Regions from separate parts of the Rhizobium sp. rho-13.1 genome, predicted to be linked through region 2. Evidence: riboswitches for the same ligand, from Rfam matches in the RefSeq annotation. Region 2 holds a riboswitch; each other region holds the start of a gene.

Region 1 (10,437 bases), on a different contig from region 2:
CGACGTGGTAGGCGCCGAGGGTGTCGATATCGCCGTCGGAGCGCCGGTGGCGTGGATCTACGAAGACGGCGAGGCTTATTCGCCGGGCTCCAGCGCTGCACCCGCCGCGCCCCAGGCAACAAAAACTGAGGCCGTTCCGGAGCAGCCGGCATCCGTTGAAGCCCCTGCAAGCACCGTGGAAACGGGCGAGGGCATCCGGGCCACCCCGCTTGCCCGGCGATTGGCGCGCAATGCCGGGATAGACATCAGCCGCATAACCGGATCCGGACCAAATGGCCGGGTGACACGCGCCGACGTGGAAGGCTACACACCGCCTGTTCAGCAGGAAGAACCCGTTGCCGCGCCTACCGCTGCTCCGAAGCCTGTGGTTGCCGGACCGTCGAGCGAGCAGACCCGCAAGCTCTTTGCCGAGGGAAGCTACGATCAGGTCGCCCATAGCAACATGCGCCGGACGATTGCGCGCAGGCTCGTCGAGGCAAAGAGCACCGTACCGCATTTCTATCTGACGATCGATTGCAACATCGACGCTCTTTTGAAACTGCGGGCCGAGGTGAATTCCTCGACGCTTCCGATCGGCGGCAAGCCAGCCAACAAGCTTTCCGTCAACGACATGGTCATCAAGGCCTACGCAATGGCACTCGCCGCAGTTCCTGATGCCAACGTGTCATGGACTGACGACAGCCTGATCGTCCATCGGCATGTAGATATCGGCGTTGCCGTATCCGTACCCGGCGGGCTTATCACGCCGATCGTGCGAAATGCCGAGACAAAGACCTTGTCTGTCATTTCGACCGAGATGAAGGACCTCGGTGCCCGCGCCAAGGAAGGCAAGCTGAAGCCCGAGGAGTACCAGGGGGGGACCGCCGCGATCTCCAATCTTGGCATGTTCGGCATTCGCGAATTCGCAGCCATCGTCAATCCGCCGCACGCCACCATCCTTGCCGTCGGCGCCGGAGAAAGACGCGCCGTGATCTCCGGGGAGGCCGTGGTACCCGCGACGCTGATGACCGTGACGCTATCGACCGATCACCGTGCAGTGGATGGCGCGCTCGCGGCAGAGTTGATCGGAGCTTTCAGGACATACATCGAAACGCCGATGGCGATGATCATATAGTGCAAGTCCGGGTGGATCAGATTCACCCGGATGCCCCAAAGTCTCTTTGCGAAGATAGCCTGGAGGAAAAGTCTAACTTCCATGCCTGAGCGATCATGAAGGCCGATCGCCGCGGCGCTCAAATTGTCGGCGCTACCAGCCGTTCTGTGCTCGGGGCCCGATCGAGCTTGTTTTCCGCATTTTGCCGGGCGAGCATGCCGACGCGCATCTCTGGCAGATCAGGTGTCGCCCAGTTGGGCTCGCCGCCAAAAAACTTATCGAGAAATGCGACCGCATAGGCAGGCATCTCGCTGGTGTTCTCCTTGAACGACCACCAGGTCCGCAGATCATCCACACCGCCCGACAGGGGTAATGTCGACTGGAATTCCTGCTGATGCACCGCTATGACCGCACTGATGCAATAGTTGGTATAAAGAAAACCCTCGGGCCAGAAGGCCACAATCCCGGGGACCGGAACGGCACTTTTTGCCTCTACCAGATCGACTTTCGCAGGCCGCGCCTTGATCAGTTCTTTCAATGCGAGACCGCCGGCAAAAACGATGAAATCCGCACGGTTCACAGTCGCCAGGCTCTTCTTCGCATCCAGCACCTCGACCCAGTCGATGAATACCTTTGCAAGCTTGTCCTCGTCGATGGTGACAGACAGTCCGTAACGCGCAGATAGCGTCTGCGCACTGCTGCGAAATGACTTTCGAAACCATCTGAGTTGGCGGAGCCGATGTCCGAAATCAGGCTCTGCTGCAATCTCATTCTGGGTGAGCAGATCCAAGCGCGTAACTCCGGCAGGACAAATTATCCCGAATGTTGCGCTTAATTTGTACAATATGCATAAGAAACTGTCAAATGTTCAGCGCACAGCTTCAGGGAAGGTGTCTGAGAAGGCTCGTGCAGGTTTTAATCAGCGCTTCGGTTCGCGAGCCGGACCTGATGGCTTCCTGAAAGACCTCGCTGCGGAGATTGCAAACCGTGATCGCATCCGGCGTAAACGACTGAAACTCGCTTCCCGTGAGGCGATCTGAAATCGAAAGTGCGAACGCAAGCGACAGGGCCGCGTAGAGTTTCCAGGTTTCGCTGTCATGGGCATTACCGACGCTCGCGATTGGCTCGTGCTTTACGAACGCGATGAAAACTGTTGCGCAGCAGGTGCCGAGGTCGTCCACGGTCCATCGCTCGCTTCTGGACATCGTCATGACTTGCCTTGCCGCTGCCGTGACACGCGCTTTCAGGATGAGCCGGGCCGGGCCGACGCCCTTGGTGATGAGCTTGAGCGCCGCGTAAAGGTCGTCGGTGAGTTCGTCCTCGTCGCCAGAGATTGCTCCGCCCGCTGCACCGAAGTAGAAGGAGAACTCCCGGAACCCTGCCTCCGGCGCCCGCAGATCCCGCAAAGGCGTGACGAGCGATTGCAACGTTGTCATCACCCCATCCACCGTCTGCAAAGTGCCGCCGACAAGACGGCTTAGCTCTGCCGGAAGGGGTGGCAATGGCTGGTTGGCGACGCTGATGGCGGGTGCCTCGGAGCTCAACGTGTGGATGAGATGCCGGAAGCCCCGAAACTGGTCACCGATATTGTCTTTCAGGTCCCGTCGAATGGTAGAAAGCATGGCACAGCCTCTATCTGAAGAACGCCCGGCCGAGCCGAGGCATTTCGTCAGATTATATCCTATGTCAGGGCAATATTGTACGCCCTTCGTCGCAGAAATAGTGCCTTCCGGTTCACTTGTATGACACTTCGCAACCACGCCAGGATGCGTGTGCGGGTGTAGTGGCCGTTTGGTCGCAATGGGCCTTGATGCGCGCGCACCTAAAACGCAGCGCCCGGCCAGCGCATATCTCTGCCCGCATCAGGAGTTCCAACTTCCACCGGTTCAGCTCTCATCAAGCCCCGCGGCTGTGTTTCGCACTGTGGCAATGACATCATCTTTCATCCCCTTGACGCCTTCGTCGGGCTGCCATAGGCTTTGTCGTATTCACCAGGGGTGTCCCGTCAAGGGGCTGAGATTCTGCTATCGCGCGCAGTGACCCGTTGAACCTGATCCAGTTCATACTGGCGTAGGGACGGTGCAAAGCGCTGCTGCAGTTACAGATCCGCATCCCGGATTCCGTGTCGGCGTTCTTCCATCATTCCGGCTCTAGGACTGGGTCTCCAAACGCAAACTTGGAGCCTCACGATGAATATTGCCGCTAAAAACCAGAGCCCGACGGTCACCTCGGGCGCATTCCCGGCCTCCCGCAAAATCCATGTCGAAGGCCAGCGATATCCCCACATTCGCGTGCCGATGCGCGAAATCTCCCTGCATCCGACTGCGGGGGAGCCGCCTGTTATCGTGTATGACAGCTCGGGCCCGTATACCGATCCAGGCCATATCGTTGCGATCGATCGCGGTCTTTCGCGCCTGCGGGAAAACTGGATCCTGGCGCGCGGCGATGTTGAGCGTTACGAAGGCCGCCACGTCATGCCGGAGGATAACGGCTTTGCCACCGGCGAGCGATTGACGCCGGAATTTCCCGTTCGCAATGCGCCTCTGAAGGCCGCTCCCGGCCGGGCCGTCACCCAGCTTGCCTATGCTCGCGCCGGCATCATCACGCCCGAGATGGAATTCATTGCCATCCGCGAAAATCTCGGACGCCAGGCTGTCCGTGAAGCCTCGTTGCGGGATGGCGAAAGTTTTGGCGCTCACATCCCGGATTTCGTAACGCCGGAATTCGTGCGCCGCGAGGTGGCCGAGGGCCGCGCCGTCATTCCGGCCAATATCAACCATCCCGAAAGCGAGCCGATGATCATCGGCCGTAATTTTCTGGTGAAGATCAACGCCAACATCGGCAACTCTGCTGTCACCTCGTCCATGGAGGAGGAGGTCGAGAAGATGGTCTGGGCGATCCGCTGGGGCGCCGATACGGTGATGGACCTGTCGACCGGCCGCAACATCCACAATATCCGCGACTGGATCGTCCGCAATTCGCCCGTGCCGATCGGCACCGTGCCGCTCTATCAGGCTTTGGAAAAGGTGGGTGGCATTGCCGAGGATCTTTCCTGGGAGGTCTATCGCGACACACTCATCGAGCAGGCCGAACAGGGCGTCGATTATTTCACCATCCATGCCGGCGTCCGTCTCGCCTATATCCACCTCACCGTGAACCGCGTGACCGGCATCGTGTCGCGCGGCGGGTCCATCATGGCCAAGTGGTGTCTGCACCACCACCGCGAAAGCTTTCTCTACGAGCACTTCGACGAGATCTGCGATATCGCCCGCGCCTACGACGTGACGTTTTCGCTGGGCGACGGACTTCGTCCGGGCTCGATTGCCGACGCCAACGATGCCGCCCAGTTCGCGGAGCTGGAGACGCTGGGCGAACTGACGAAAATCGCCTGGGCAAAGGATTGCCAGGTGATGATCGAAGGACCGGGCCATGTTCCGATGCACAAGATCAAGGAGAACATGGACAAGCAGCTGGAGACCTGTGGAGAGGCGCCGTTCTACACGCTTGGACCGCTGACCACCGATATCGCCCCCGGCTACGACCACATCACGTCGGCAATCGGCGCCGCGATGATCGGCTGGTTCGGCACCGCTATGCTCTGCTACGTGACACCGAAGGAACATCTGGGCCTGCCCGACCGCGACGACGTCAAGACCGGCGTCATCACCTACAAGATCGCCGCCCACGCCGCCGATCTCGCCAAGGGACATCCGGGCGCACGCCTGCGCGACGATGCCCTGTCTCGCGCCCGGTTCGAATTCCGCTGGGAGGACCAGTTCAATCTTTCGCTCGACCCGGATACGGCGCGCAGCTTCCACGACCAGACGCTGCCTAAGGAGGCGCATAAGGTGGCGCATTTCTGCTCCATGTGCGGACCCAAATTCTGTTCGATGCGGATTTCGCACGATATCCGAGCCGAAGCGCAGAAGGAGGGGCTGGAGGCGATGGCCGCCCGTTATCGCGATGGCGGCGATCTCTACATGCCCGTGGAAAACGCGGCCGAACACGTGGTAGGTGAAGCCTGATGGCAGGGGTGCTCGTCAGGGGCGCCGGTGTCGCCGGACTGGCTGTCGCCTATGAGCTGCGCAAGCGCGGCCATGAGGTCGATATTGTCGATTGCCGGGATGCGGCAGGGCTCGGGGCATCGTCCTTCGCCGGCGGAATGCTCGCGCCCTATTGCGAAAGCGAGGCGGCGGACGAGAGCGTTCTGACACTGGGTCGCGGGGCGGCCGATTGGTGGAGCGACGCCGTTCCGGGCGAGGTCGTGCGCAACGGCACGCTGGTGGTGGCGCAGCCGCGCGACCTGCCGGATCTCGTCCGGTTCGCCTCCCGCACGACAGGCCACGTCTGGCTCGACCGGGATGGTATAGCCGAACTCGAGCCATCGCTTGGCGGTCGCTTCGAAAGGGCGCTGTTCTCTTCGTCTGAAGCCCATCTCGATCCGCGGCGGGCGCTGACCTGCCTGGCCGAAGCTCTCGTCCGGGGTGGCAGCCGGTTTCACTTCGGTGCCAGCCAACCGCCGGAACGGCACTACACTTCCACAATCGATTGCACCGGACCGGCGGCTATCCCCCACATTACCGGGCTGCGTGGCGTACGGGGCGAGATGCTGCATCTGGAAACCGATGAGATCAGTTTGTCGCGTCCGGTGCGGATGCTGCATCCGCGCCATCCCATCTATGTCGTGCCGCGCGCCAACCACCGTTTTATGGTTGGCGCGACGATGATCGAGACGGAGGATGACGGGCCGATTTCGGCACGTTCGCTGATGGAGCTGCTCAATGCGGCCTATGCGCTTCACCCGGCCTTCGGCGAGGCGCGGCTGGTGGAAACTGGTGTCGGCATCCGTCCGGCCTTCTCGGATAATGTCCCGCGCGTGGTTGAAACCGGGGAGGGGCTGGCGATTGCCGGCATGCACCGCCACGGCTTTCTGCTGGCGCCCGCCATGGCCGTGAAGGCCGCAACACACCTCTCCAATGGAACGTCCACCAGGAAGGAGTTTTCCCGATGAAACAACTCATCGTCAATGGTGAAACCCAGGCTCTGCAGGCGGCAACGCTGGCGGAGCTACTTGCCGTGCTGGAATACGAAGGCGAGTGGCTGGCCACAGCAGTCAATGGCGATCTCGTGCACCGCGAGGATAGGGCGGACAGGCGCCTCGAAGACGGCGATCGGATCGAAATCCTGTCGCCCATGCAGGGGGGCTGATCAATGCTGAAACTTTACGATACCGAACTGTCGTCGCGCCTGCTGCTCGGAACGGCGCGTTACCCGTCTCCGGCGGTGCTTGGCGAGGCGGTCAGGCGGTCGGGTGCCGAGATCGTCACCGTGTCGCTTCGCCGCGAAACCTCCGGCGGCAGGGCAGGCGGTGCATTTTTCGAACTCATCCGCCAACTCGGGGTGCGTGTCCTGCCCAACACGGCCGGATGCCATAGTGCCTCGGAGGCCATTCTGACTGCCAGGATGGCAAGGGAGATCTTCGCGACAGACTGGATCAAGCTGGAAGTCATCGGCAATCACGACAGTCTGCAGCCGGATGTGTTCGAGCTTGTCGAAGCAGCGCGGATCCTCGCAGGCGAAGGGTTTTGCGTCTTTCCCTACACGACGGACGATCTCGTCGTTGCGGAAAAACTGCTGGCCGCTGGTTGTCAGGTGCTGATGCCCTGGTGCGCGCCGATCGGTTCGGCGGCGGGTCCGCGCAATGCGTCGGCGCTCGTTGCCTTCAGGGCGGCCTTCCCCGCGATCCCGCTGATCGTCGATGCCGGCCTCGGGCGGCCGTCGCATGCGGCCGCGGTCATGGAACTGGGTTACGACGCCGTTCTGCTCAACACCGCTGTCGCCATGGCCGGCGATCCGCCTGTCATGGCCGAGGCGTTTGCGAAAGCAGTCGATGCGGGGCGGCTTGCCTATCTGTCCGGTATGCTGGAGCCGCGTGACATGGCCGTTCCCTCGACGCCCGTCATCGGCAAGGCGGTGTTTCAATGAAGTTCGATCCCTTCTACCTCATCGTCGACAGTGCCGACTGGATCGAGCGCCTGGTGCCGCTCGGCGTGAAACTCGTGCAGTTGCGCGTCAAGGACAAGTCTGAGACCGAGTTGCGGCGGGAAATCCGGCGCGCCAGTGCCGTGTGCCTGGCTCACGGATGCCAGCTTATCGTCAACGACTACTGGCAACTGGCGATCGACGAAGGATGTGACTTCGTCCATCTCGGACAGGAGGACCTTGCCGGGGCAGACCTTGCCGCCATTCGCGCGGCCGGATTGAAGCTCGGGCTTTCCACCCATGATGTCGCCGAACTCGACACGGCGCTTGACGCTCGACCGGATTACGTCGCGCTTGGGCCGGTCTGGCCGACCATCCTCAAAAAGATGAAATGGCAACCACAGGGGATCGAACGGGTTGCCGAGTGGAAGCGTCGTATCGGCGATCTTCCCCTCGTTGCCATCGGCGGCATCACTGCCGAGCGGGCACCGCTGGTGTTGGAGCATGGGGCTGCGTGCGCAGCTGTCGTTACCGACATCACCCTTCATGAAGACCCGGAAGGCCGGACACGGCAATGGCTTGCAGCAACGGCACCGTGGAGACTTGGGGAAATCGAGAAATGACGCTGATAGCCCTTACCATCGCCGGATCGGACAGCGGCGGCGGCGCCGGTATCCAGGCGGACCTCAAGACATTCTCCGCCCTCGGCGTTTACGGCGCAAGCGTGCTGACCGCCGTCACTGCGCAGAACACGTTGGGCGTTTCGGCCATAGAGGATATCTCTGTTTCCATGGTTGCAGCCCAGATGCAGGCGGTGCTCGCTGATCTCGTCGTCAACGCGATCAAGATAGGCATGCTGTCGCGCGAGGACACGATCCGGACCGTTGCCGAGGGCTTGCGGGGCTTCGACGGACCTGTCGTGCTCGATCCCGTCATGGTGGCAACATCCGGAGACAGGTTGCTCCGCGACGATGCGGTGGCTGCGTTGAAACGAGCACTGATGCCGCGAGCCGATATCATAACGCCGAACCTCTTCGAGGCGGCAATCCTGACAGGCCTGCCTGTCGCGGACACGCCTGAAGACGTTGCACGGCAGGCACTGCAGTTACGCAACGAGGGCGCACGTGCGGTGCTGATCAAAGGGGGTCATGGCAAGGGTAGCGAATGCGTCGACACCCTTTTGACCATCGACGGAGCGGTCCATACCTTCAGATCCCCTCGTCTGGAAACACTCAACGGTCACGGAACCGGCTGCACCCTGTCAGCAGCCATTGCCGCCCAACTCGCACACGGCCACGATCTGCCGACTGCTGTTGGAATGGCAAAGGAATACGTGCACGCAGCCCTGGCCGCTTCACAGGATCTGCGGATCGGAAAGGGCCGGGGTCCGGTGCACCATTTCCATGCCCAGTGGTAGGAGTGGTGAAGCGGTTAGTCCATTGAGCGCAAACCGCAAGCTTCCGGAGCCGATCGTATCGCGGCGTTATTTCTTGCTCGGCCTGACGGCGCTGCGCAACTCGATGAGGCGATCAAGCGATTGCAGTGTCCTGTCGCGCGCAACTGTGGCCAGCGCCAGCATCAGCGCTTCGATGCAAACCATGGTGGAGCCGTGCAGAGCGACGTGTTCCGTCTTCGCCCGGGGAATGACGATCGATGCGTCCGCATACCGGCGCAACACGGTGTCGGGCTGTCCTACCAGCATGACGATGGGGATGCCGAGACGCTTGGCTTCGCCGATCGTGGCCATGGCCTCGCGATGTGGTCGGCCATATGCCATCATAATGAGCGCGTCACCGCTTTCCATCGACAGCAACTGCTCGGCAAGAGCGATCCCTGTAGCGTTCAGCGTATAGGACCGGTAGCCGTTTCTCTGGAAAAGACGGGAAGCGTAGCTTGCGATGATGCCGGAAGCGCCTATCCCGAAGACCCCGATGGATCGTGCCTCGAGAAGCAGGGGCACCGCCAATTTCAGGGCGTCGCGACTGGAAGGTTCCGCTAGTGCCGCCATCGCCTTTCGATGATCGTCGATGACAAAATCGATCGCGGCATCCGCGCCGCTGTCGAGTGCCTCCGTCGTCGCGGCCATCTTTTCGGAAGGCGAGTCCGTTTCGCCGATATGAGCCTCGAGCGTATCCTTGAGGTCGATGAGGCCTTCGAAGCCGAGCGCCTGAATCGCGCGAATGACGGTTGCATCCGAGGTCACGGTGTCAGCGGCAATTTCGAGCGCAGATTTTCCAAGGACCGCATGCCGGTGCTGATCGATGTAGTCCACAACGCTGATCAGGCTTGGCGAAAGAGACCCCCGGCGGCTCTTCAGTCTCTCGCCAAAGCGATCGATGCGTCGGGGCCGCCGTGTCCCGCCAGGCGCGCCATCTGGTTCTTTTGGCATCGTCTATTCCCAAAGTTTTAAGGCCAAAGCGTCGTCTTGCCCCACACGGTTCTATTTCGACGGCATCGGTGGCTGCCGGCCTGAAATTTGAGACTGGACGACGGAGACCATCAGCGAAAGTGCCGCGTATGAATTGGAGATCGCTTCCTCCCTGGGCAGGACAATATAACGGCCTTCGCGGCAGGCTGCGAGGAAGCGGCAATAGTCCGGCAGTATCTTGTTCATGGCAGCGATCTCGTCTGCAGGCGTGCCGCCGATATCCGACCGATATGTATCGAAGATATAGTCGGCATCGAGCTCCGGCAGTCGTTCGGCACTGACTTCCACGCGGCCGCCCTCCGGAATGCTGTCGATGATCTCGGGGAACCTGAAACCGGCATCTCGAAGGACACGACCAAGCGAACGATAGGTGTGGTAGATGCTCACCTTGCCATTCTGCGCCTGCATTACGGAGACGGTGACCTTGGAGGTATCCACCAGCTTTTTCAGTTGCTCTATCTGGACCTTGTAGCGCCGGTCGAGCACCGCAAGGCGGCCTTGAGTTCCCGTCAGGTCGGCAAGTTTCTCGTATATGTGCGGCGCCCCGCCCGAGGTATCGTCGATGACGACTGTCGGGGCTATTTTAGCGAGTTGTTCGACGGGCGTCGTGCGCCCCGGTTCGGTGATGATAAGGTCTGGTCCTGCCGCGACCACAGCCTCCATGTCGGCGGTGACAGCGCCAATGTACTGAATGCCGGAATTGTCGAAATCCACACCTGTCAGGATCGGGCTCGAGCGCAGATATGGCTTGCCGTCGACGCCGGCGCGGCCATGGCTGGCGACAGGGGGTGCGCCGAGTTCAATCAGCGGTATGGTGATATCGAGGTCGTGCATCGAGACGATCCGAAGCGGGCGCTTCGGCACTTCGACGACCCTGCCGGCGTCGTCGGTAAAGGAGCGCATCTCTGCCGCGTGGGCTGCAGTAAACGAGGCC
Region 2 (10,437 bases):
ATTACCGTTCCGGTACTGGTCGGCTCGGCGATGCTGCATGAAGGTGCCGTCATAAGCTCGATCTACGAGCGCACCCCGGGGCTGGTTCGACCGGTGCTGGAACGCTACCGGATGGAGCGTGGCGACGTGCTGGTCATCGCCTCCAATTCGGGCGTCAATGCCGCGCCGACGGAAGCCGCCGACTACGGCCGGGAAATCGGCGCCACCGTCATCGCCATCACATCGCTCGCCTATTCGGCAGCCATCGCCAACGGTCGCAGGCGCCTCGCCGATATCGCAGACATCGTCTTTGATAACGGTCTTCCCCCCGGCGATGCGCTGGTCGATTTGCCCGGCACCGACCTCAAGGTGGGGCCGGCATCGACTGCCATCGGCGCGACACTTCTAAATGCAATTTTTGCTGAAGTTGCTTCACAGCTGTCAGGAGACGGCGATCCGCCGGTCTACCGCAGCGCGAACATGCCGGGAGCGAAGGATATCAACCAGCGCCTAGTAGACATCTACAGGCCGCGAAACCCGCATCTTTGATGATGCCGGCAGGCAACTGACCAGTCGCTCAGGCGGCAAAGACTTCCATGTCACGGGGAACGGCGGCCAGTTGGCCGGTCAGCCGTCCCATTGCGTATTTCAGAGCTTGGGCCACCATTCCAGGCTGCACGGGCTTGCGCAGGACACCGAGGGTTCCCTGAATCCCGCCCGACACGACCTCGGGGTTTGCCGTCATGAAGACGACGGCTATGCCAAATTGCTCCGCCAGCATGCGGCCAATCGCCGGACCGGTTGGCCCGTCGGAAAGATTGACGTCGACGAGGGCGATATCAGCATGGGGTGCCGCCGCCAGCGCCCGCGCCATCGTGTTGGCGATGGCTGCGACCTGCAGTCCATTGCTTTCCACCATGTCTTCGAGATCGAGTGCGATCAGCAACTCGTCTTCGACAATCAGCACTTTCCTGTCCATCGTCATATCCTTGAAGCCAGGTGGGGCGCATCAGGCCAGCACCTGAGGCTTGCAAAAGCAATACACACTGCCTCCACGTACCCCCTTGAATGGTCGGATCAGACGAATGTTCCACGCGGAGACAAGAAATTTTCCTGCTACGGTTTCTTGACCATGAAATTGACGCCTTTGCTGTTCTCAGGAGCCCATCTGCTCGCGAATCGTCTCGAGCTCCAGCCACTCCTCTTCCATTTTCGTCACCTTGCCGCGCAGCTTCTCGACTTCCTTTGCGAGAGCATTGAACGTTGCCGGATCCTTGGAAAACAGCTTGGGGTCAGACATTTTCAGTTCGCGGGCAGCAATTTCAGCCTCCGCCTTGGCGATTTCCTTCGGAATATTTTCAAGCGCATAGGTCTGCTTGAACGACATCTTGGCCTTGCCCTTGACGCCGCCCTGGTTACCGGCGTTCGATCCACCGCCCCGGGCTTTCTCGGCCTTTGCGGCCTTGCGAAGCTCGTCGGCAACGCCCTTGCGCTGTATCAGCATGTCGGAATAACCGCCGGCATATTCGATCCACCGGCCATCGGGCGCGTCAGGATTCATCGGCGCGATGGTCGAGGTAACGGTACGGTCGAGGAAGTCGCGGTCATGGCTGACGAGGATGACGGTGCCGGCAAAGCTGGCAACGGTTTCCTGCAGCAGATCGAGCGTCTCGATGTCGAGGTCGTTGGTCGGTTCGTCGAGGATGAGGAGATTGGTAGGCCGCGACAGGATACGGGCGAGCATCAGGCGAGCGCGTTCGCCGCCCGACAATTTGCGGATCGGCGTGCGTACCTGTTCCGGCGCGAACAGGAAGTCCTTCATGTAGCCCGTGACGTGGCGCTGCTCGCCATTGACGATCAGGCTTTCGCCACGCCCGTCGGTCAGGTAATGGGCCAGCGTCTCTTCCGGATCGAGGTCTTCGCGTTTCTGGTCAAGCGTGGCGATTTCGAGATTGGTGCCGAGCTTAAGCTTGCCGCTGTCCGGCTTCAGCTGGCCCGTCAACATCTTCAGGAGCGTTGTCTTGCCGGCACCGTTGGGGCCGACGAGGCCGATGCAATCGCCACGATGGACGCGGATCGAGAACGGCGCGACGATCGTCCGCTCGCCATAGGCCTTGGTGATCAGTTCCGCCTCGATCACCAGCTTGCCGGATTCCTGCACGTCGGAAATGTTGGCGTTGACCGAGCCCTGCGGACCCTTGTGGCCGCGATAGTCGGCGCGCATCGTCTGCAGATCGCCGAGGCGGCGCATGTTGCGCTTGCGACGCGCGGTGACGCCGTAGCGCAGCCAGTGCTCTTCGCGCTCGATCTGCTTGCCGAGCTTGTGCTGCTCAAGCTCTTCCTGCTCGAGCACCGTGTCACGCCAGGCCTCGAAGAAACCAAAACCCTTGTCGAGACGACGCGAAGTACCGCGGTCGAGCCAGACGGTGGCTGTCGAGACCTTCTCGAGAAAGCGACGGTCATGCGAGATCACGACGATGGCGCTGCGGGTCTTCTGCAACTCGCCTTCCAGCCACTCGATGGTCGGCAGGTCGAGATGGTTGGTGGGCTCGTCGAGGAGCAGGATGTCCGGTTCCGGCGCCAGCACGCGGGCGAGTGCGGCCCGGCGGGCTTCGCCGCCCGAAAGGCTCTGCGGATCCTCATCACCGGTCAATCCCAGGTGCGAGAGCAGGTAGGTGAGGCGATAGGGATCGTCGCCCGGTGTCAGCCCGGCCTCGGCATAGGCGAGAACAGTCTTGTGGTCGCCGAAATCGGGCGCCTGTTCGAGATAGCGGATCGTTGACGAAGGATGGCGGAAGATTTCGCCGGATTGCGCCTCAACCATGCCGGCGGCGATCTTCAACAGCGTCGACTTGCCGGAGCCGTTGCGACCGACCAGCGAAATCTTGTCGCCGGGCTCCACCTGGAAATTGGCACCAGCCAGAAGCGGAGCGCCGCCGAAGGAGAGAAAGATGTCGTCGAGTTTCAGAATAGGGGGGGCCAAGGGTCAGACTCCGGAAAGGTCATAGGGGCGGGCAAGGACGATGGCCCTGCCGCTCGAAAGGGAAAAGCGCACGATACCCTGCGCAACGTTTGAAATGGTGCGGGAGGCACCGAACGGCAAATGGAAACCGGCAAGCGGATAGCGGGCATTGTCAATCGACAGGCCATCGAGCGCGCTGAAACCGGAAACGGAAAACAGGCTACCGGCGGGAAGGTCTATCTCCATGGCGCCGGCGATCAGCGGCACGGCCTCCTCCTCGCCGGAGGTCAACAGCATCGAGAACCCCTGCTCCGCCAGGCTGACGCCGTAGAGAAGCAAGGCCAGCGCATGGTCGGACCGCTCGCCACCGAGCGCGCCGGCAAGCACCAGGCGACGGGCACCGCGACGGATTGCCTCCTCGATGGCAATCTCGCCATCCGTCTGGGCCTTGGCGGCAGGATAAGGCTGCCGCGGCACATCCGGAAAGGCCTCGCCGAGGTCAGCCGGGCTCGAATCGAAATCGCCGACCCACAGTTCCGGCACCACACCGAGCGCCTGCGCATGGCGCATTCCGCCATCGGCGGCGATGAAGCGACTGCCGGCGACTGCCGCCTGAAGCCGCTCCGTCAGATGCAGCGCCCCGCCAAGCAGGATCGTGAAGGTGGATGAACTCATGGGCCAAGCCCATAGCGCAAAGACCGGTCGATAGGGAAGAGCGACAGCCTGTCATCCGTCAAATCGGCGCCTTTAGGGATCCGAATCCCGGTAGCGCGCCCGAAACGCATCCTCGAAGCCACCGATGAACTGATCGAAAAGCCGCGAAAAGGTCTGCATGTCGTCCTCGGACCAATCGGCAACGATATCCCCGATGAGCGCCCGCTTCTGTGCCTGCACCTCTGCAAGAAGCCGCTGGCCGAGCGCGCTCATCACCACGACGATGCGCCTTGCGTCCGCCTGCGACGCCTTGCGGCGCAGGACGCCACGCGTCACCATCTCGGCAACGATGCGGCTGGCCCGCGACGGATCGATCCGCAAGATCTCGGCCACCGCCCCGACTGTCACCTCGCCCCCCGCCTCGGCCCGTCTGATGGCATCGAGCACGTCGAGATGCGAGAGCTCGAGGTCCGGTGCCACGTTCTGGATCGCCAGCCGGCTGATCATCCGGCGTCCGGTCATCAGCCGCATCCGCGTCATCACCTGTCCGATGTGCTGGATATACGCCTCCTGCGCATCCATCGAAACCGGCTCGTCTGTCTTCAAGGTTACTGTCATTCCGCCACGGTAACAGATCATCGCGAAAAGTTGAATATGCAGAATGCATTCAAATGCGCTTGACAGATATATGCTATCAGCACATATAACGGCCATTCTGGATAGGAAGCCCCATGGATATGCACCTGCCGTCTGCGCCCCTTGTGGCGGATCCCCGTCGCCGGCTGATACTTTACCTGTTCCTGATGGTTGCCATGTTCATGGCGATGCTCGACAACCAGATCGTCTCGACGGCACTCCCGACCATCGTCGGCGAATTCGGCCATCTCGAGCGTTTCGGCTGGATCGGCTCTGCCTATCTCCTTTCGCTGAGCGCCGTCATGCCGGTCTACGGCAAGCTGGGCGACCTTTTCGGCCGCAAATACGTGATGATCACCGCGATTGCCATCTTCACCGTTGGCTCCGCCATCTGCGGTCTTGCCGTATCCATGAACACTCTGATTGCCGCCCGCGTTCTGCAGGGGCTCGGCGGCGGCGGTATCCTCGTATCGATCTTCTCGATCAACGCCGACCTGTTCGAGCCTCGGGAGAGAGCCCGCTACCAGAGCTATTCCAGCCTGGTCCTGATGGCATCAGGCGCCATCGGCCCGGTGCTCGGCGGCACGATGAGCGACCTGTTCGGCTGGCGCTCGATCTTTCTCGTCAACATACCGATCGGCTTCATCGTCCTTGCCGGCCTCGTCACCATGCTCCCCTACCGGAAACCCGCCCGCAAGCCGCAGATCGACTATGCCGGCGCCATCGTCCTGGCGATGACGACCACCTGCATCGTGCTTGCCGCTGACGGTACCCAGCTGTTCGGATCGCTGCTGTCCCCGGCAGTTCTCGCTATTATCGCATTCGGCATCGTCTGCGCCATGTCCTGGATCTTCATCGAGCGCCGCGCCCCGGAGCCGATCGTGCCGATGCAGTTGTTCCGCAATCCGACCTTCGGGCTGTTGCTGATCACCTCGCTCACCAGCGGCGCCATCGCCATAGGCATGGTCAACTATTTCGCGCTGTTCCTGCAGACGACCACTGGCCTTTCGCCCTCGGTTGCCGGCCTGTTGTTCATTCTCCTGACCGGCGGCATCGTCTGTGGCTCGCTATCGGCGGGACGGCTTATCTCGGCCACCGGCCGCTACAAGCCCTTCGCCATCGGCAGTGCGGCCTGCAGCATGATTGCCTTTGCGGCCCTGTCGCAAGTCCACGCGGGCACGCCGGTTTACCTGATCGGCGGCCTGATGCTGCTTCATGGCATCGGCATCGGGCTTGCCCAGCAGGTCCCGGTCATCGGCATCCAGAATGCAGCCTCCAGCCGCGATATCGGAGCAGCCACCGGCGCCGTCACGCTCTCGCGCATGGGGGGCGCCTCGATCGCCATCTCCATCTACGGCGCCATCATCGGCTCCCGCCTGCTGCATGTCGGCCTGTCGATCCCCGGCGTCAGCAATATCGAGGAAGTCACACCGAAGATGATGGCGGCCTTGCCGGCTGCCACGCGCGAAGCCGTGGCCGAAGCCTATGCCGCCGCCTTCAACCCGCTGTTCCTGACGGCGTCGGGCATCTGCCTTGTCGGCCTGGTCACCGCACTTTGCCTTAAGAACGTCCAGCTACCGGGCGCAACCATTGCCAAGACGATCGACCCTGCGGCTGCAGCCCACGTCGCGGACTGATAAAGCTGGGCTTCGCGCGTGTCGGGGGCCCTTGCCATCCACCCCTCCCGCCGCTACATCTTTCCTCGCTCTAACGGGGTGCCTTGTGTCCATCCGGACATCTGGCTGAGAGGCTTTCACCGGCCAACCCGCGGAACCTGATCCGGTTAACACCGGCGGAGGGATTAGACGCGCGAAATCAACAGCGCCTATTCTCCGTTTTAACGCGAACCAAGGAGGAGGCGCTTCGATGCCCACCCGATCTCTGACGACATTTATGGCTGGCCTTGTTCTGGCGGCCGGCACGACACTTCTGACCGCTCATGCCAGCCAGGCAGCAGACAAGACACTGACCGTCTATACCTACGAGAGTTTCACCGCCGACTGGGGCCCCGGCCCCAAGGTCAAGGCGGCGTTCGAAAAGACCTGCGGCTGCACCGTCAACTATGTCGCCGTCACCGACGGCGTCGCGCTCCTGTCGCGCCTGAAACTCGAGGGCAAGGACACCAAGGCGGACGTGGTTCTTGGTCTCGACACCAATCTCGTCGACGAAGCCAGGGATACCGGCCTGTTCGAGCCTGCCGGGATCGATACGACGGCCGTGAAGTTGCCGGGCGACTTCAAGGACGACGTCTTCGTTCCCTACGATTACGGTCACTTCGCAGTGGTCTACGACACGCAAGCCATCAAGAACCCGCCCAAAAGCATGAAGGAACTGGTCGAGGGAGACCCGTCGCAAAAGATCGTCATCGAGGATCCGCGCACCTCGACACCGGGCCTGGGCCTGCTGCTTTGGGTCAAGTCGGTCTATGGCGACAAGTCGGCGGAAGCCTGGAAAAAGCTCAAGGGCCGCATCCTGACCGTCACGCCCGGCTGGTCGGAAGCCTATGACCTGTTCACGAAGGGCGAGGCACCGATGGTGCTCTCCTACACGACGTCTCCCGCCTACCACATGATCGCCGACAAGACCGACCGCTACCAGGCGGCATCGTTCTCGGAAGGCCACTACATCCAGATCGAGGTCGCTGGTATGACGAAAACCTCGGCTAACAAGGATCTGGCCCGCGACTTCCTGAAATTCATGATCACACCCGGTTTTCAGGACATTATCCCGACCAACAACTGGATGATGCCGGGCGCCGCCACCTCGGCGCCGCTGCCGGACGCTTTCGGCAAGCTCGTCGTACCCACCAAGACGTTCCTGATGAGCCCGGCCGAAGTCGACAAGAACCGCAAGGCCTGGATCGACGAATGGCTGGCCGCCACCAGCGGCAACTGATCGAGCCCTATGCTGACGACATCCGAGCGCGCAAAGGCACTGACCGGCGGGGCTATCAGCCTCGCCGGCATCCTGCTGTTTGTCGGCCTTGCTGTCGGCGCGCTGCTCGCCGCCGGCATCGAGACGCAAGGTAACGCTCCTCTGCTCGATTCCTATATCCTGCGGGTCCTGCGCTTCACCTTGCTGCAGGCGACGCTCTCGACGGTGTTGGCGGTAGCGCTTGCCATCCCCGTGGCGCGTGCCCTTGCCCGGCAACGGCATTTTCCCGGCCGCCTCTGGCTGATCCGCCTGATGGCGGTGCCGATGGGGCTGCCGGTGCTGATCGGCGCCATGGGGCTTCTTGGCATCTGGGGCCGACAGGGCATCCTCAACGGCGCCCTGCAGACGCTTGGCCTCACACAGCCGGTCAGCATTTATGGGCTTTCCGGCATTCTCATAGCCCATGTGTTTTTCAACCTGCCGCTCGCCGTCAGGCTGATGCTGCCGGGCCTCGAGCGCGTGCCGCCGGAATACTGGTTGATGGCATCCGGCCTTGGCATGCGTCCGGGCGCCGTATTCCGCTTCATCGAGTGGCCTGTGCTACGGGCGCTCATTCCGGGTATCGCTGGCCTCATCTTCATGCTCTGCGCCACCAGCTTTACCCTGGTCCTGATGCTCGGCGGCGGGCCGGCGGCCACGACAATCGAAGTTGCCATCTATCAGGCGCTGCGGTTCGACTTCGACCCCGGCCGTGCCGTTGCATTGGCCTTGCTGCAGGTTGCGATGACCGGCGCCGTGCTTGCCGTGATGGCGCTGCTGCCGGCGCCGGACGATCCGGGCCCCGCAACCGGCAGGGCGCCACGCCGCCTCGACGGGCGGCAGCGTCTGGCACGACTGTCCGACGGCGCGGTCATCGCGACTGTTGCGCTGTTCATCGGCCTGCCGCTGGTGTCCGTCGCAGTGGCCGGCATGGAGGCCAACCTCGGCAGGCTCGCCAGCCAGCCGGTCTTCCTGCAGGCGCTGCTGACCAGCCTTGCCATCGCGCTTTCCGCCGGCCTGCTCGCAGTCATCCTCTCGCTGGCAATCGTGCGAGCCCGCTATGCCATCTCGTCGGTGCGAAAAGGCACGACAGGCCTCCGCGCCTTTTCGGCGACGCTCGGTGCCGCCTCATCGCTTGTCCTCTTGGCGCCGCCGATCGTGCTGGCGACCGGATGGTTCATGGCGCTGCGTCCCTTCGGAGATCCGACGCGGTTTGCGGCCATCCTCATCGTCTGCATCAACATGCTGATGGCGCTACCCTTCGTCATCCGCGTCGTCGAACCGGCCTTTGCCATTCACACGGCCCGCACCGGTCGGCTGGCAGCAAGTCTCGGTCTCACGGGCTTTTCCCGCTTGCGCCACGTAGACTGGCCCGGGCTGCGCAAGCCGCTGTTTACGGCGCTGTCCTTCGCCATGGCGCTGTCGCTTGGCGACCTCGGAGCGGTAGCGCTGTTCGGCTCCGGCAATATCGTCACCCTGCCATGGCTGGTCTATAGCCGGCTCGGCAGCTATCGTACCAACGACGCAGATGGCTATGCGCTGCTGCTGGGCCTGCTTTGCCTCGCATTGACGGTGGCTGGAACCGCAGGCCAGGCATCCAGGGCCGAGAAAGGCGGCAGGCTGTGAACTCTCTTTCCGATCTTGTCCTGTCGGACGTGCGGTTGCGGCTGGGCGGCCACGATTTCCGCTTCGACTGCACCCTTCCCGCCGGCAAGATCATTGCCGTCACCGGCCCGTCGGGCGCTGGCAAATCGACCTTTCTCAATCTGCTGGCCGGCTTCGAGACGCCGGATAGCGGCCGTATCATGCTGAACGGCACCGATGTCACTATGATGAGCCCGGCCGAGCGGCCCGTGTCGCTGGTGTTCCAGGATAACAACCTATTTGCCCATCTCGACCTCTTCACTAATATCGGTCTTGGGCTGAGCCCATCGCTGCGGCTCAGCGCCGACGATCGCCGGCGGATCTCGGATGCTCTCGCACGCGTCAGTCTCAAGGGCTTCGAAAAGCGGATGCCGGGCACTCTGTCCGGCGGCGAACGGCAGCGCGCAGCCTTTGCTCGGGCGCTGATCCGCGACCGGCCGATCCTGCTGCTGGACGAACCTTTTGCATCCCTAGACCCCAGCCTTCGCGCCGGCATGGCCGACCTGCTCAGGGAGTTGCACCGCGAGACCGGCAACACGGTGTTGATCGTCTCCCACGATCCGCGCGAAGTGCGTCAGCTTGCCGACCATGCGGTGTTCATCGATGCCGGCGAAATCCGCCTGGCAGCCCCGATAGATGGCTTTCTCGAGGCACTCGGCCTGCCCGCTTTGCAGCGCTTTTTGCAGATTTGAGGTCATGACCGCGCCGCGGCACGACTTTTGCCGCAATTTCGGTGTTGCACGACAATGTAATCTCGAACCGATGCTTGCCAAAATGCAACGACGCCACAATTAAGCAGAGTCTCGCTATGCAACTAAGGCCTAAATCAGTTAGAGCAGTGGGAGCAGACCATCGACAAATGCGGCGCGAAAGCGCGGATGGATCTAAACCTCGAGCATGTAGGACGACGATCAGCGCGATCTTGCGACCTGCCGACATTAAGACACGACAAGCGGAACTGAAGTCCTGAAGCAGCCCGAGCGCATGGAACGAACGAGGACACGCTTGCGCCCTTCCAGGCTGCGCGGCGCTGCTACGTCGTGCCGGCGCTACGTCCTGCTGCTGGCAGCAGCGACAGTGCTGAATAGCTGCCAGTCGCTGATGGACCAGACGTACCAGCCAAACGTCTCGCCATCGGCCAATCCGCAGATCGTCTCGGAAGTCCAGAAGAACGATCCCCGCGCCCAGATGGGCGCACGCGAGCATCCCCGCATCGTTGCCAGCTATGGCGGCGAATACAAGGATGCAAAGACCGAGCGGCTTGTGGCCCGCATTGCCGGCGCCCTCACCAGCGTCTCGGAAAATCCGCTACAATCCTACCGCATCACCATTCTGAACTCGCCGGCTATTAACGCCTTCGCCCTACCGGGCGGCTACCTATACGTCACCCGTGGCCTGCTGGCGCTCGCAAACGATGCTTCTGAAGTGGCGGCCGTGCTTGCCCACGAGATGGCCCACGTGACCGCCAACCACGGCATCGAGCGGCAGAAGCGCGAAGAGGCCGAGGTCATCGCCAGCCGCGTCGTCGGCGAGGTTCTTTCCAGCGACATCGCCGGCAAGCAGGCATTGGCGCGCGGCAAGCTGCGTCTGGCTGCATTCTCGCGCCAGCAGGAACTGCAGGCCGACGAGATCGGTATTCGCACGCTCGG
Region 3 (10,437 bases), on a different contig from region 2:
TGACTCTTAATCAGCGGGTCGTAGGTTCGAGCCCTACATCACCCACCAAATTCTCTTTAAAATCAATTTTTTGTAGGTATTCTTCGAGGATACCTACGGTCTTGGTACGCACGTTCCCGTCTGGACCTTTCCGCGAATTCTATAAAATTCGTTAAGGAATTTCGCGCTTAACGCGTCATCCGATAACCCCACCATTGTGCCGAATGCGTCATGTTACTAAGTTATGGGTATCGGGACCTGCGAGGAGGATCGCCGATGGTCGATCAGGGAGGTGATGATGATCGAGGCTTCCACGCTTTTTCACGCTTCTGTTCATTACAGGGGCATTGCGCTGCATAATGGCGTACTCACCCTGCCACGCCTGCGGGCCATCGTTGGCAAGACGGCCCCGAAAAAGGCGAAAATTACCGATGCGGATATTGTCCGTGCGGTCACAAGCCGGGACGGGACATTCGAACTCGACGGATGGCGGATCAAGGTCTCTGCCATCCACCAGGTCGATCGCCCTTAGTGCTGTCCAAGCCCTTAATGTTGTCCAAGCCAGGTCTTTTTCAAAAGTCTGGAACAAAAGTGCTCGCTGAAGGGTTGCGCCGGCAGAATACAGAACTTTTCAGTGCAATTGAGCCGGGATCAAAATGCCAGCCTGCACGTCAGGCGCGCTGTAGATAGTGATCTGCCTGGCCAAGACCGGCTTTGGGAGATTGCCCGGCAGCAAGAGCAGTTGCAAATGATTGATCGGGTGATAACTGACCTTTCGGGGTTACCGGATTAAGAATTTTCAAGCGCACATATTTTAAAATTATTCGAATCGGAGCTTTTCTTGCGACAGTTATTTTGGGCGGTTATCGCAGTCGCCGTCGGTCTTGCGGTGTCATCGGCCTCAATGGCGCAATCTCTTGCTGCGCCGAAGTCTGCGCCGATCCTGGTGATTTCGGGTGACATCACAAACACCAATGTTGCGGGGACTGCGCAGTTCGACCTGCCTATGCTGGAGGCCCTCGGCATGGAAAAGATGTCGACCAAGACGCCCTGGTACGAGGGCGTGGTGACGTTCGAGGGCGTGCCTATGGACAAGCTGATGAAGATGGTCGGCGCCAAAGGCACAAGCGTCCGCGCAGTCGCACTCAACGACTACGCCATCAACATCCCGATTTCCGATTTCGCCGAGTACGGCACAATGCTGGCGATTAAGCGCGACGGTCAATATATGCCAGTTCGCGACAAGGGACCGCTGTTTATCGTCTATCCGTTCGACAGCAACAGCGAGTTGCAGACGCAGACATATTACGGCCGATCAGCCTGGCAACTCGCCAAGCTCGTCGTGGAGTAACAGGCGTTGCGAAGCACCACCGTTGCGTTCAGGAAGATCCAGTGGGTGCTCGCCGGGGTGGTCTGCTTTTTCGTCCTTTCTTCTTCCTATCTCTCCTATGTGATCATCGAGCGGCAGGAAGCCCTGCATCAGGTCGCAGGCTATAACGAGACCTGGAGCGTCAGCCAGACGTCTTCGGAATTGCTGCGGCTTGAAAAGACGCTGCTGGCCTATTCGGTCCCGGGTAGCGGCGTGTCGTTGAAAGATGTGCGGCTTCGGCTGGACATCATGTTCAATCGTCTCGGCGTATTGGAAAATGCCACCTTTCGAAACTTTGTCCGCAACGACAATTTCAACAAGGTGGCCATTGAACAGCTGAAAACGGCGCTTGATACGATCGACCGTTCGATGCCGACGAGCGATACGGCGCCATTCGATCCCCAGCCGGCACTGAAGATCCTCTCCGATATCGAGCCCGATGTCATTGCGCTCGGTTCAGCTGCAATCGAAAGCGGTGCTAAGAAGATCGATGAAGACGAGGCCGGTCTGGAGCGGCTGCATCTGATCTATACGGGCCTGACCGCTGGCCTCATCCTCTGCGGCATCGCTCTGATCATCCTTCTTGTCCAGCACAACCGGCTGCTTGCGCGCGCGCGCGACAAACTCAACAGGGCAACGGAAGAGCTGCAGCGCACATCGCGGGAAACCGACGCGCAGAATTTCCGCTATCTGACGGCCTTCAACAACATGACGCAGGCGCTGTGCATGTTTGACAAGGGCGGCCGCATGATCGTCTGCAACGACCGTTTCTCGACAATGGCGGCGCGGCCGCGCGGCATCGCCAGCGGTACGTCCATTGACAGCATTGCCAAAACCTCCGGGTCCGGGTCGGGTTCTTCGACCTTCGAACAGCTTCTTGCCCTCCAGATTCCGCTGATCAAGGAAGCGCGACGCGGCGTCTTCATGCATGAGGCTTCCGATCGCAAGGCCTACGTGGTGACCCACGAGCCGCTGCCGGAAGGCGGCTGGCTTGCTACCTACGAGGACATCACGGAGCGGCGTCGGCTGGATGCACGCATCGCCCACATGGCCCATCACGATGCGCTGACCAATCTGGCGAACAGGGTGCTGTTCATGGAGATGCTGGAGCGCAAGCTGAAGGAGGCAAAGCGCGACGGCGACGCGGTGGCCGTATGTTTCCTTGACCTCGACGGCTTCAAGGATGTCAACGATACGATGGGGCACCACGTTGGAGACGAGCTTCTGCAGCGGGTATCGCAGCGCCTGCTCGCCCATGTCGGCCCCCGAGATGTCGTCGCCCGCATCGGCGGCGATGAGTTTGCTGTCATCAATATTCTCAAAGCCAACGAGGATTTGAGCGAGGAAGCCAGCGAGAAGGAGGGCCTTGAGCTGCCGATCCGGCTGGTTGCAGAGCTGACGCGTCCTTACCTGCTGGACGATCACGAGGTGACCATTGGCGCCAGCGTTGGCGTGGCAAAGTTTCCCCAGCATTCCTCGGATCCGGAAGAACTGTTGAAATACGCGGATCTGGCCATGTACGAGGCCAAGGCCGAAGGCAAGGGACGCGTGCGCGTCTTCCGTCCTGACATGGACGAGCGGCTGCTGGCGCGAAAGGCGCTGGAAGTTGATCTGCGCAAAGCGCTCAAGCGGCGCGAGATGGAAGTTTACTACCAGCCTCTCGTGGACACCGCGACGCGTCAGGTATCCGGCTATGAGGCGCTGTTACGGTGGAACCATCCCCGGATGGGTCAAATCCCGCCAATGGACTTCATCCCGATTGCCGAGGATACTGGGCTGATCGGCGCGCTCGGTGCGTGGGTGCTCAATCAGGCCTGCGCCGATGCCGTGCGCTGGCCTGACCACATCACGGTCGCCGTCAATCTTTCTCCGATCCAGTTCCGTAACGACAACCTGATCCAGACGGTCGTCGCGGCCCTGACGGATAGCGGGCTCGAGGCAGGCCGGCTGGAGCTGGAAATCACGGAATCCGTCCTGCTCGATGCAGGCGCCCATACGGCGTCGACCTTGCTGGCCCTCAAGAAACTCGGCATCTCGATTGCTATGGATGATTTCGGTACCGGCTATTCGTCGCTGTCCAATCTCAGAAGTTTCCCCTTCGACAAGATCAAGATCGATCGGTCGTTCATCCGCGAGTTGACCCTGCATTCGGAATCACTGTCCGTCGTCCGGCTCATCACCGCTCTTGCCCAGACCCTGGGGATGTCGACGACGGCGGAGGGCGTGGAGACCGAGGAGCAGTTCGCCGTCCTCCAGGAGATCGGCTGCACGCAGGTTCAGGGCTATCTATTCGCCAAACCGAAACCGGCGCGGGACCTCGGCATCGATCCTCGACAGTAATGCAGGCGTCCCCCGTCGATGTCAGGATGACGAGGGGCTATGGGCGGATACAGTGATATCGAGCGTGACGTGGCCAATGGTCGGGCCAAAGCGGCAGAAGGCCTCGTTGATCGTCGCAAAGATGGCGCCGGCGTCGCCGCGCAGCTTGGTGCAGAAGTTCTTCGAACTGTGGAACACGCCGGAGTGCTTGAGGAAGTCGATGCAGCCGTAGATCTCGTCCATGTGCTGATCGATGCCGAGAACGTAGAGCGAGAATTGCGCGGAGACAGTCTCTCCCGTCAGGGGCGTTTTGCGAACGGCTGCGAGAGCCGCCTGCTTGCGTTCTTCGAGCGGAAGGGTGCTGACCATGCTGGTGCTTGGCGTGCAGATCGGATCGTCGGGTTCGCCGGGGCAGCCGCGCGAGACCGTGGCGTGCAGTACGCAATGCTTGCCCGATGAGGCTGCCGCCACGAAGAGGTCGCGCATCGCTGGAAAAAGCACGTCCGTCGAGCCGACCAGCAGCGTCGATAGATCGTCGGTCGAAACCCGCATCTGGTCACGATAGGGGTCCAGAGCGCCGAGCGCGCCGTGGATGACGCCGACGAAATCGTCGGTCATCGGATAAAGTGATATTTGTGCGCCTGAAAACATTTTAGCCCGCCTCGCTCCGCTGGTATTATCCAGATCAGCTTTTAGGGTTTGGAAGCATGCACGCTTCGGTCTCAGCCCCGGCAATACGGAGCACCCCTGTCGATCCCCCCTGATAGCATGGACCGGAAAAGATAAAAGCAGATTTTTCCCGGGTCGACCGAGGGAGTGGAATTGCAAGGTCATCGCAGGCCGCATGCATCCTTTTGCAGCCTGACCCGTTGGCGATGCGAGAGTTGCGGCTTGCAACGCGGAGGGACGCTGTCAGATGAAAATCGCGACCTACAATGTAAACGGCGTGAATGGCCGGCTCGAAAACCTGCTGCGCTGGCTCGACGAATTCAATCCGGACATCGTCTGTTTGCAGGAATTGAAAGCGCCAGACATCCGCTTTCCGGCGCGCGAGATCGAGGGGGCGGGCTACGGGGCGATCTGGCATGGCCAGAAAAGCTGGAACGGCGTGGCAATCCTGGCGCGGGACGCTATGCCGCTGGAGACCAGACGCGGGTTGCCCGGTGATGACAATGGACAGAGCCGTTATATCGAGGCGGCAATCGGCGGCGTCCTGGTCGGCTGCCTGTACCTTCCGAACGGCAATCCGCAACCGGGCCCGAAGTTCGAATACAAGCTAGCCTGGTTCCAGCGCCTCGCAGACTACGCGCGAGAGCTTCTGGAACTCGAAATCCCGGTCGTCCTAGCCGGCGATTTCAATGTGATGCCGACCGAACTCGATGTTTATAATCCGGAGCGCTGGATCGACGATGCGCTATTTCATCCGGATGTCCGCCACGCTTTCCGGGAACTCGTCGATCAAGGCTGGACGGACGGGATCCGGCGGATGCACCCCGATCAACGGATCTATACGTTCTGGAAATATCTCCGCAACGCCTATGCCCGCGACGCCGGTTTACGCATAGATCACTTCCTCCTCAGTCCCTCGCTGGCCGAGCGGCTGTCCGACGCCGGGGTCGACGGGGACGTCCGCGGCTGGGCGCATGCCAGCGATCATGCTCCCGCGTGGATCACGCTCGACGACTAGGGACGTCAAGGCGCTCCATGAATGCCTTGAATGCCTCTAGAAACGGTCGTTGCCCCCGCAGCAGCTTGATTTCCGCCTGATCGAGATCGAACCAGCCGGCGCGGTCGACTTCCGGAAAACTTTGTATCTGGCCGGATTTCGGAGGCCATTGCATTTCGAAACTATTGCTGACAATCGCGTCTGCATCGATCTCGGCATTGGCCGCAAAAGCGACGACGACTTTGCCACCAGGCTGTCTGATTTCCCCGAGCAGCGTGAACGGACCGTCGAGGCTGGTGCCGATCTCCTCGCGGACCTCCCGGCGGGCAGCGGCGAGATCGTCCTCGTCCGGTTCGATGCCGCCTTTTGGAAGCGACCAGGCGCCTTCGTCCTTGCGGGCCCAGAAGGGGCCGCCGGGATGGACGAGCAGGACTTCGGGTGCCCCATGTGTGGCAAAGCGGTAGATCAGTACGCCGGCACTGCGTTTCACCATCTCAACTCTTTGCGTCAGCCTTGAGGGATAGCCCGAAATCTCGATAGACACTGAGACAATCGGTATAGCTGAGAGTTCTGCTCTCGCCATAAGAAACATGGGCGTTGGAAGCGCCTATACCTGCCTCTTCGGCGACGAACAGGATAGCCTCACCCAGTGACAGGCCTACAATCATGTCGTCGGCGCCGTCATCGCTGTCGATCCCTGTTATCGTTGCGGCAAGTGCGCGCTTGGAGAAGACGATCTCTCGCTCGGCTGGCCTCATTTCTGCGGGTCCTTACGTTCGGCACGGCTTCAGCCGCGCAATTCTGGATACTTGCGCTGCAGTTCGCTGTCGTCGGAGCAGGAGGTGTCGACTGCGGATAACTCGACCGATACAGCTTCCCCGACGTCGAGTTCGCCATCATGAAGGAGTTCGACCTGGTCTCCATCGTGCCTGACGAGGGTCGCAGACGATGTGAATCCGCGTTTTAGCAACCAATCGCGGGGTGCCTTGACGAGCAGGGTAACAGCAAACTTGCCATCCTCTTTTTCGGTCGCGACAGTCACGCTGTAGGAAACTGGCGCGGTTTCGTTGGCCAGCTCAAGCTTGCCGGTCGCGTCTGCCTTGTGCAGGGTGTTGGTCATGATGATCCTCTCATTGTCATGTTCAGAAACAAATTCGGGCCCTTGAAGTTCCGATCCGTGCCGTCCGATGGCGAGCGTGACAAATTGCCGAACGCTCATCCGCAGCCTGCAGGCTTCAGTGCCGCCATCCTTCAGATTGAATTCGGAGACTTTGGTGGGGAACCATGACGCGCAACGCTGGTTAGTCTGGTCCAAGCCGACCAAAAGGAGACAGGCCATGAACGGTTATCCCAAGCCGCCATTTCCCACGCAGCCACAGTCCATCCCCGGCAAGACGGCCCGGATGGATCCGAAGCCCGACCACGGGGAGAGCTCCTACAAGGGGTCCGGACGTCTGGCCGGAAAGCGTGCCGTAATTACCGGCGGCGACAGCGGCATCGGTCGCGCCGTCGCAATCGCATTTGCGCGGGAGGGTGCGGATGTACTCGTTTCCTATCTCGATGAGCACGAGGACGCAGCGGAGACGAAGCACTATGTCGAAGAGGCCGGACGGAAGGCGGTTCTCGTGCCCGGGGATATCCAGGATGCAGCCCATTGCCGGGCGATCATCGACAAGGCCGTATCCGAACTCGGCGGCATCGACATTCTCGTCAACAATGCCGCCCACCAGAATACCTTCAAGGATATCGCGGAGATCTCCGATGACGAGTGGGAGCTTACCTTCAAGGTCAACATCCACGCTATGTTCTACCTGACAAAAGCAGCCGTCGAACACATGAGCCCCGGCAGCTCGATCATCAATACGACCTCGGTCAATGCCGACATGCCAAATCCGACGTTGCTTGCCTATGCCACGACCAAGGGCGCCATCCAGAACTTTACGGGCGGATTGGCACAGATGCTGGCCGAGAAGGGGATTCGCGCCAATGCCGTTGCGCCGGGCCCGATTTGGACGCCGCTTATCCCATCCACCATGCCGGAAGAGAACGTTACCAACTTCGGCAAGCAAACGCCAATGAAGCGGCCGGGGCAGCCGGCGGAACTCGCAACAGCTTACGTCATGCTTGCAGATCCGCTGTCGAGCTATGTGTCCGGTACCACTATTGCAGTCACCGGCGGCAAGCCGTTCATCTAGTCAAAAGAGGAAATGTCATGACACAGGAAAACGAAAAGGTCGCACGCACCTGGGAATTGATGGAGAAGATCCTCTTCTGCATGCTTTCCACCCGGGTCGGCGAGGACATCCGTTCGCGGCCAATGGCAGCCCATTTCGAGCCGATTGAAAATGCGATCTATTTTCTGACGGATGTGGCTAGCCACAAGGACGAGGAAATTGAGCGCCGGCATAATGTCGGCCTGTCCTTTGCCGACACGAAGGGCCAGAAGTACGTTTCCGTGACGGGCGATGCAGAAGTGTCTAACGACCGGGAGCGGATCCGCGAACTTTTCTCGACGCCCGCCAAGGCCTGGTGGGAAAGCGCCGAAGATCCGTCTATCCGCGTGCTGAAAGTTACGCCGAAATATGCGGAATACTGGGATAGCCCCGGCACCGTGGTCAGCTACGTCAAAATGATTGCTGCAGCCATGTCGAGCGCGAAGCCCGACATGGGCGAAAATGCCAAGGTCTCGCTTTAAGGACCTGAGTTTCTTCAGCCTTTTAATTTTGGCCCGGCAGCCCATTCAAACTTGCCGGTTGAGCCTCGAGAGTATGTCGGTCCGAAGGTCTCCTCAGATCTTCGGGCCGATTTTGTTTATCAGCGATGGCTTCTTCCGTTGGCCATCGCCAGTGCGAATACGCCGCAGAGTACAGCAACCAGCAGGTAGTCGAATGCTGTCAGCAGTCTGAAGATTTCCATGTTTTTCTCCTCCTCAAGAGCGCGTCCAGTGTACTCCTCTTTGGATGGGTCGTCATGAATAAAATTCAGGGTTGCGGAAAAGCTCGAAAAAACATTCCGCTGCCCGTCTCATGAGGGGAAGCCCTTCCCTTGTCACGCCGCCACCAGCGTATATTGATCGCGCGACGCCCGGAGTAGAGTTCGGCTTCCGGCAGGCGATGCATAAAAAGGACTGGCTGATGCTTTCTTCGCCCGAGACTATTCCTGTTGTTGCCATTGTTGGAGGTGGTGTTTCAGGGGCGGCGGTTGCCTACCATCTGGCGGGAACAGGTCTGTTCGGCAGGCAACAGATCGTGCTCTTCGAACCACGGGCATTGCTTGGCGCAGGTCTCGCCTACGACACCGTCGAGCCTGCCCACCGCATCAACGTGCCATCCACCCGCATGAGCCTGTTTCCGGATGATCCAGAGCACTTCCAGCGCTGGATCGATACGAACGGGGCTCTTGGCGACGATCCCGACGCACTGGCAGCCAGCGGCGCCCTCTATCCGAGGCGCGGTCTGTTCGGGCGCTACATGAACGCGATGATCCGGCCGCTGGTCGAGAGCGGTTCCGTCCGCCATGTTCGCGAGCGCGTGCTCTCGGCCGATCGCCTTAATGGCCGGTGGCATCTGACGGGCGAGGGCGGTTATGTTATCGACGCCGATATACTCGTCATTGCGACCAGCCATCCGGCACCGTCCGCACCGGAGCCGCTTGCCAGTGTTCTTGCCGGAGATCCGCGCTTCGTCGCCGACCCTACCCGGCGGGGCGCGCTCGACCCGATCGGTGTCGACGACCGTGTGCTGATCGTCGGCAACGGGCTGACATCGGCCGATGTCGTTGCAGCGCTTGGCCTGCGAGGCCATCGGGGACAGATCACAGCGGTATCACGCCGAGGCTTGCGATCGCGCGGTCATCCTTCGATGCCGCAGGATCCGTTCGGCGATTTCACCTCCGAGCCTGCGCAGACTGCATCAGGACTTCTCAAACGCGTGCGGGCGGCCATTCGCGAAGCGGGCAGAGAGGGGCTTAGCTGGCATGCGGTCATCGATCAGGTGAGGGGCCAAGGCGAGGCGCTATGGCGCGGCCTGCCGGTCGAGGAGAGGCGGCGGATCGCGCGTCACCTTCGGCCGCTCTGGGACGTCCACCGGTTCCGTGTCGCGCCGCAAGTCGAGGCCGCCAGCGAGGAGGCAATCGCCGAGGGTCGAATGACCGTGCTGGCTGGCTCCGTGGCCGAAGTTTCAATCGACGAGGATCGCATCCGCTGCGTGCTGCGGCTCGGGCGGTCGCGCCAGCGTGTGGAGCGGCATTTCGATGCGGTGGTGGTCACAACGGGGCCGGGGCATGGCGGCATCCTTCGCAGCCAGCCCTTCCTGGCAGGTCTGGCCGAACGGGGCTATCTGGTGAACGACCCAACGCGACTCGGTCTCGACTGCAATGCAAATTCACAAGCGATCGGTGCGTCCGGCACGGCGACGGAATCCCTGTTCATATCGGGACCGCTGGCGCGCGGTACATTCGGCGAACTGATGGGCCTGCCGCAGGTAACGGAGCACGCGGTCTTGGTCGCATCCGGCGTTGCAGATACGGTCCGTGCAATGTTTCCAGCGACGCAGCGCCTGCACAGCATCTAGCGGGTTGCGGCCGCCTCTCGTCCAAACGCAATTTTATCGTCTTATAAGCCTGCAATTTCTGAGATATCGGCTTGCCCGCGCGCTCTCCCGGCGTTACGCAGCTTGCGTGATTGCCGATCAGCGAGATGCTGCGGTCGTGCGTCTTCAGGTAAGCGAATCTCATGCTGACAAAAAAAGGAAAATACGGTCTCAAGGCGTTGGTCGATCTTGCTCGTCTGGGCCCGGGCGAAACCGCCTTCATCAACGACGTTGCTCTGCGCAACAACATTCCGAAGAAGTTTCTCGATGCGATTTTGCTGGAGTTGCGAAATTCCGGCGTGCTGCGCTCGAAGAAGGGCCCGGGAGGCGGCTATTCGTTGTCTCGTCCCGCTGCCGAAATTCGTATCGGCCATGTGATCCGCACCCTTGACGGGCCGCTGGCGCCAATCCGTTGTGCAAGCCGTACTGCCTTTGAAGCCTGCGACGACTGTGCCGATCCGGCAGGCTGCCAGGTACGGAGGTCGATGACCGTGGTTCGCGACGCCGTCGCAACG

What was found. Region 2 has a riboswitch for thiamine pyrophosphate ahead of thiB (thiamine ABC transporter substrate binding subunit). Riboswitches for the same ligand answer to the same signal wherever they lie in the genome.
Region 1: linked by a shared signal. The riboswitch ahead of thiC (phosphomethylpyrimidine synthase ThiC) and the one ahead of thiB (thiamine ABC transporter substrate binding subunit) in region 2 are both predicted to bind thiamine pyrophosphate.
Region 3: linked by a shared signal. The riboswitch ahead of EQW76_RS03845 (YkoF family thiamine/hydroxymethylpyrimidine-binding protein) and the one ahead of thiB (thiamine ABC transporter substrate binding subunit) in region 2 are both predicted to bind thiamine pyrophosphate.

What each region holds. Positions count from the first base shown of each region.
Region 1 is NZ_SCFL01000004.1:184,150-194,586, forward strand. It holds gene EQW76_RS14125 (dihydrolipoamide acetyltransferase family protein) at 1-1,114, shown strand, start outside; gene EQW76_RS14130 (hypothetical protein) at 1,233-1,883, opposite strand; gene EQW76_RS14135 (hypothetical protein) at 1,975-2,715, opposite strand; TPP riboswitch at 3,077-3,188, shown strand; gene thiC (phosphomethylpyrimidine synthase ThiC) at 3,283-5,118, shown strand; gene thiO (glycine oxidase ThiO) at 5,118-6,104, shown strand; gene thiS (sulfur carrier protein ThiS) at 6,101-6,301, shown strand; gene EQW76_RS14155 (thiazole synthase) at 6,305-7,078, shown strand; gene EQW76_RS14160 (thiamine phosphate synthase) at 7,075-7,698, shown strand; gene thiD (bifunctional hydroxymethylpyrimidine kinase/phosphomethylpyrimidine kinase) at 7,695-8,492, shown strand; gene EQW76_RS14170 (MurR/RpiR family transcriptional regulator) at 8,559-9,464, opposite strand; gene EQW76_RS14175 (ABC transporter substrate-binding protein) at 9,516-10,437, opposite strand, start outside.
Region 2 is NZ_SCFL01000003.1:147,530-157,966, reverse strand. It holds gene EQW76_RS11980 (SIS domain-containing protein) at 1-528, shown strand, start outside; gene EQW76_RS11975 (response regulator) at 557-958, opposite strand; gene EQW76_RS11970 (ABC-F family ATP-binding cassette domain-containing protein) at 1,136-2,962, opposite strand; gene EQW76_RS11965 (thiamine diphosphokinase) at 2,966-3,616, opposite strand; gene EQW76_RS11960 (MarR family winged helix-turn-helix transcriptional regulator) at 3,689-4,177, opposite strand; gene EQW76_RS11955 (MDR family MFS transporter) at 4,327-5,868, shown strand; TPP riboswitch at 5,933-6,049, shown strand; gene thiB (thiamine ABC transporter substrate binding subunit) at 6,098-7,126, shown strand; gene thiP (thiamine/thiamine pyrophosphate ABC transporter permease ThiP) at 7,136-8,770, shown strand; gene EQW76_RS11940 (ATP-binding cassette domain-containing protein) at 8,767-9,480, shown strand; gene EQW76_RS11935 (M48 family metalloprotease) at 9,794-10,437, shown strand, end outside.
Region 3 is NZ_SCFL01000001.1:747,303-757,739, reverse strand. It holds tRNA gene EQW76_RS03865 (tRNA-Lys) at 1-48, shown strand, start outside; gene EQW76_RS03860 (hypothetical protein) at 278-511, shown strand; gene EQW76_RS03855 (molybdopterin-dependent oxidoreductase) at 884-1,330, shown strand; gene EQW76_RS03850 (EAL domain-containing protein) at 1,337-3,688, shown strand; gene EQW76_RS03845 (YkoF family thiamine/hydroxymethylpyrimidine-binding protein) at 3,710-4,318, opposite strand; TPP riboswitch at 4,313-4,426, opposite strand; gene xth (exodeoxyribonuclease III) at 4,584-5,354, shown strand; gene EQW76_RS03835 (NUDIX domain-containing protein) at 5,338-5,826, opposite strand; gene EQW76_RS03830 (hypothetical protein) at 5,828-6,091, opposite strand; gene EQW76_RS03825 (hypothetical protein) at 6,121-6,672, opposite strand; gene EQW76_RS03820 (SDR family oxidoreductase) at 6,671-7,528, shown strand; gene EQW76_RS03815 (pyridoxamine 5'-phosphate oxidase family protein) at 7,546-8,028, shown strand; gene EQW76_RS03810 (FAD/NAD(P)-binding protein) at 8,468-9,904, shown strand; gene EQW76_RS03805 (Rrf2 family transcriptional regulator) at 10,066-10,437, shown strand, end outside.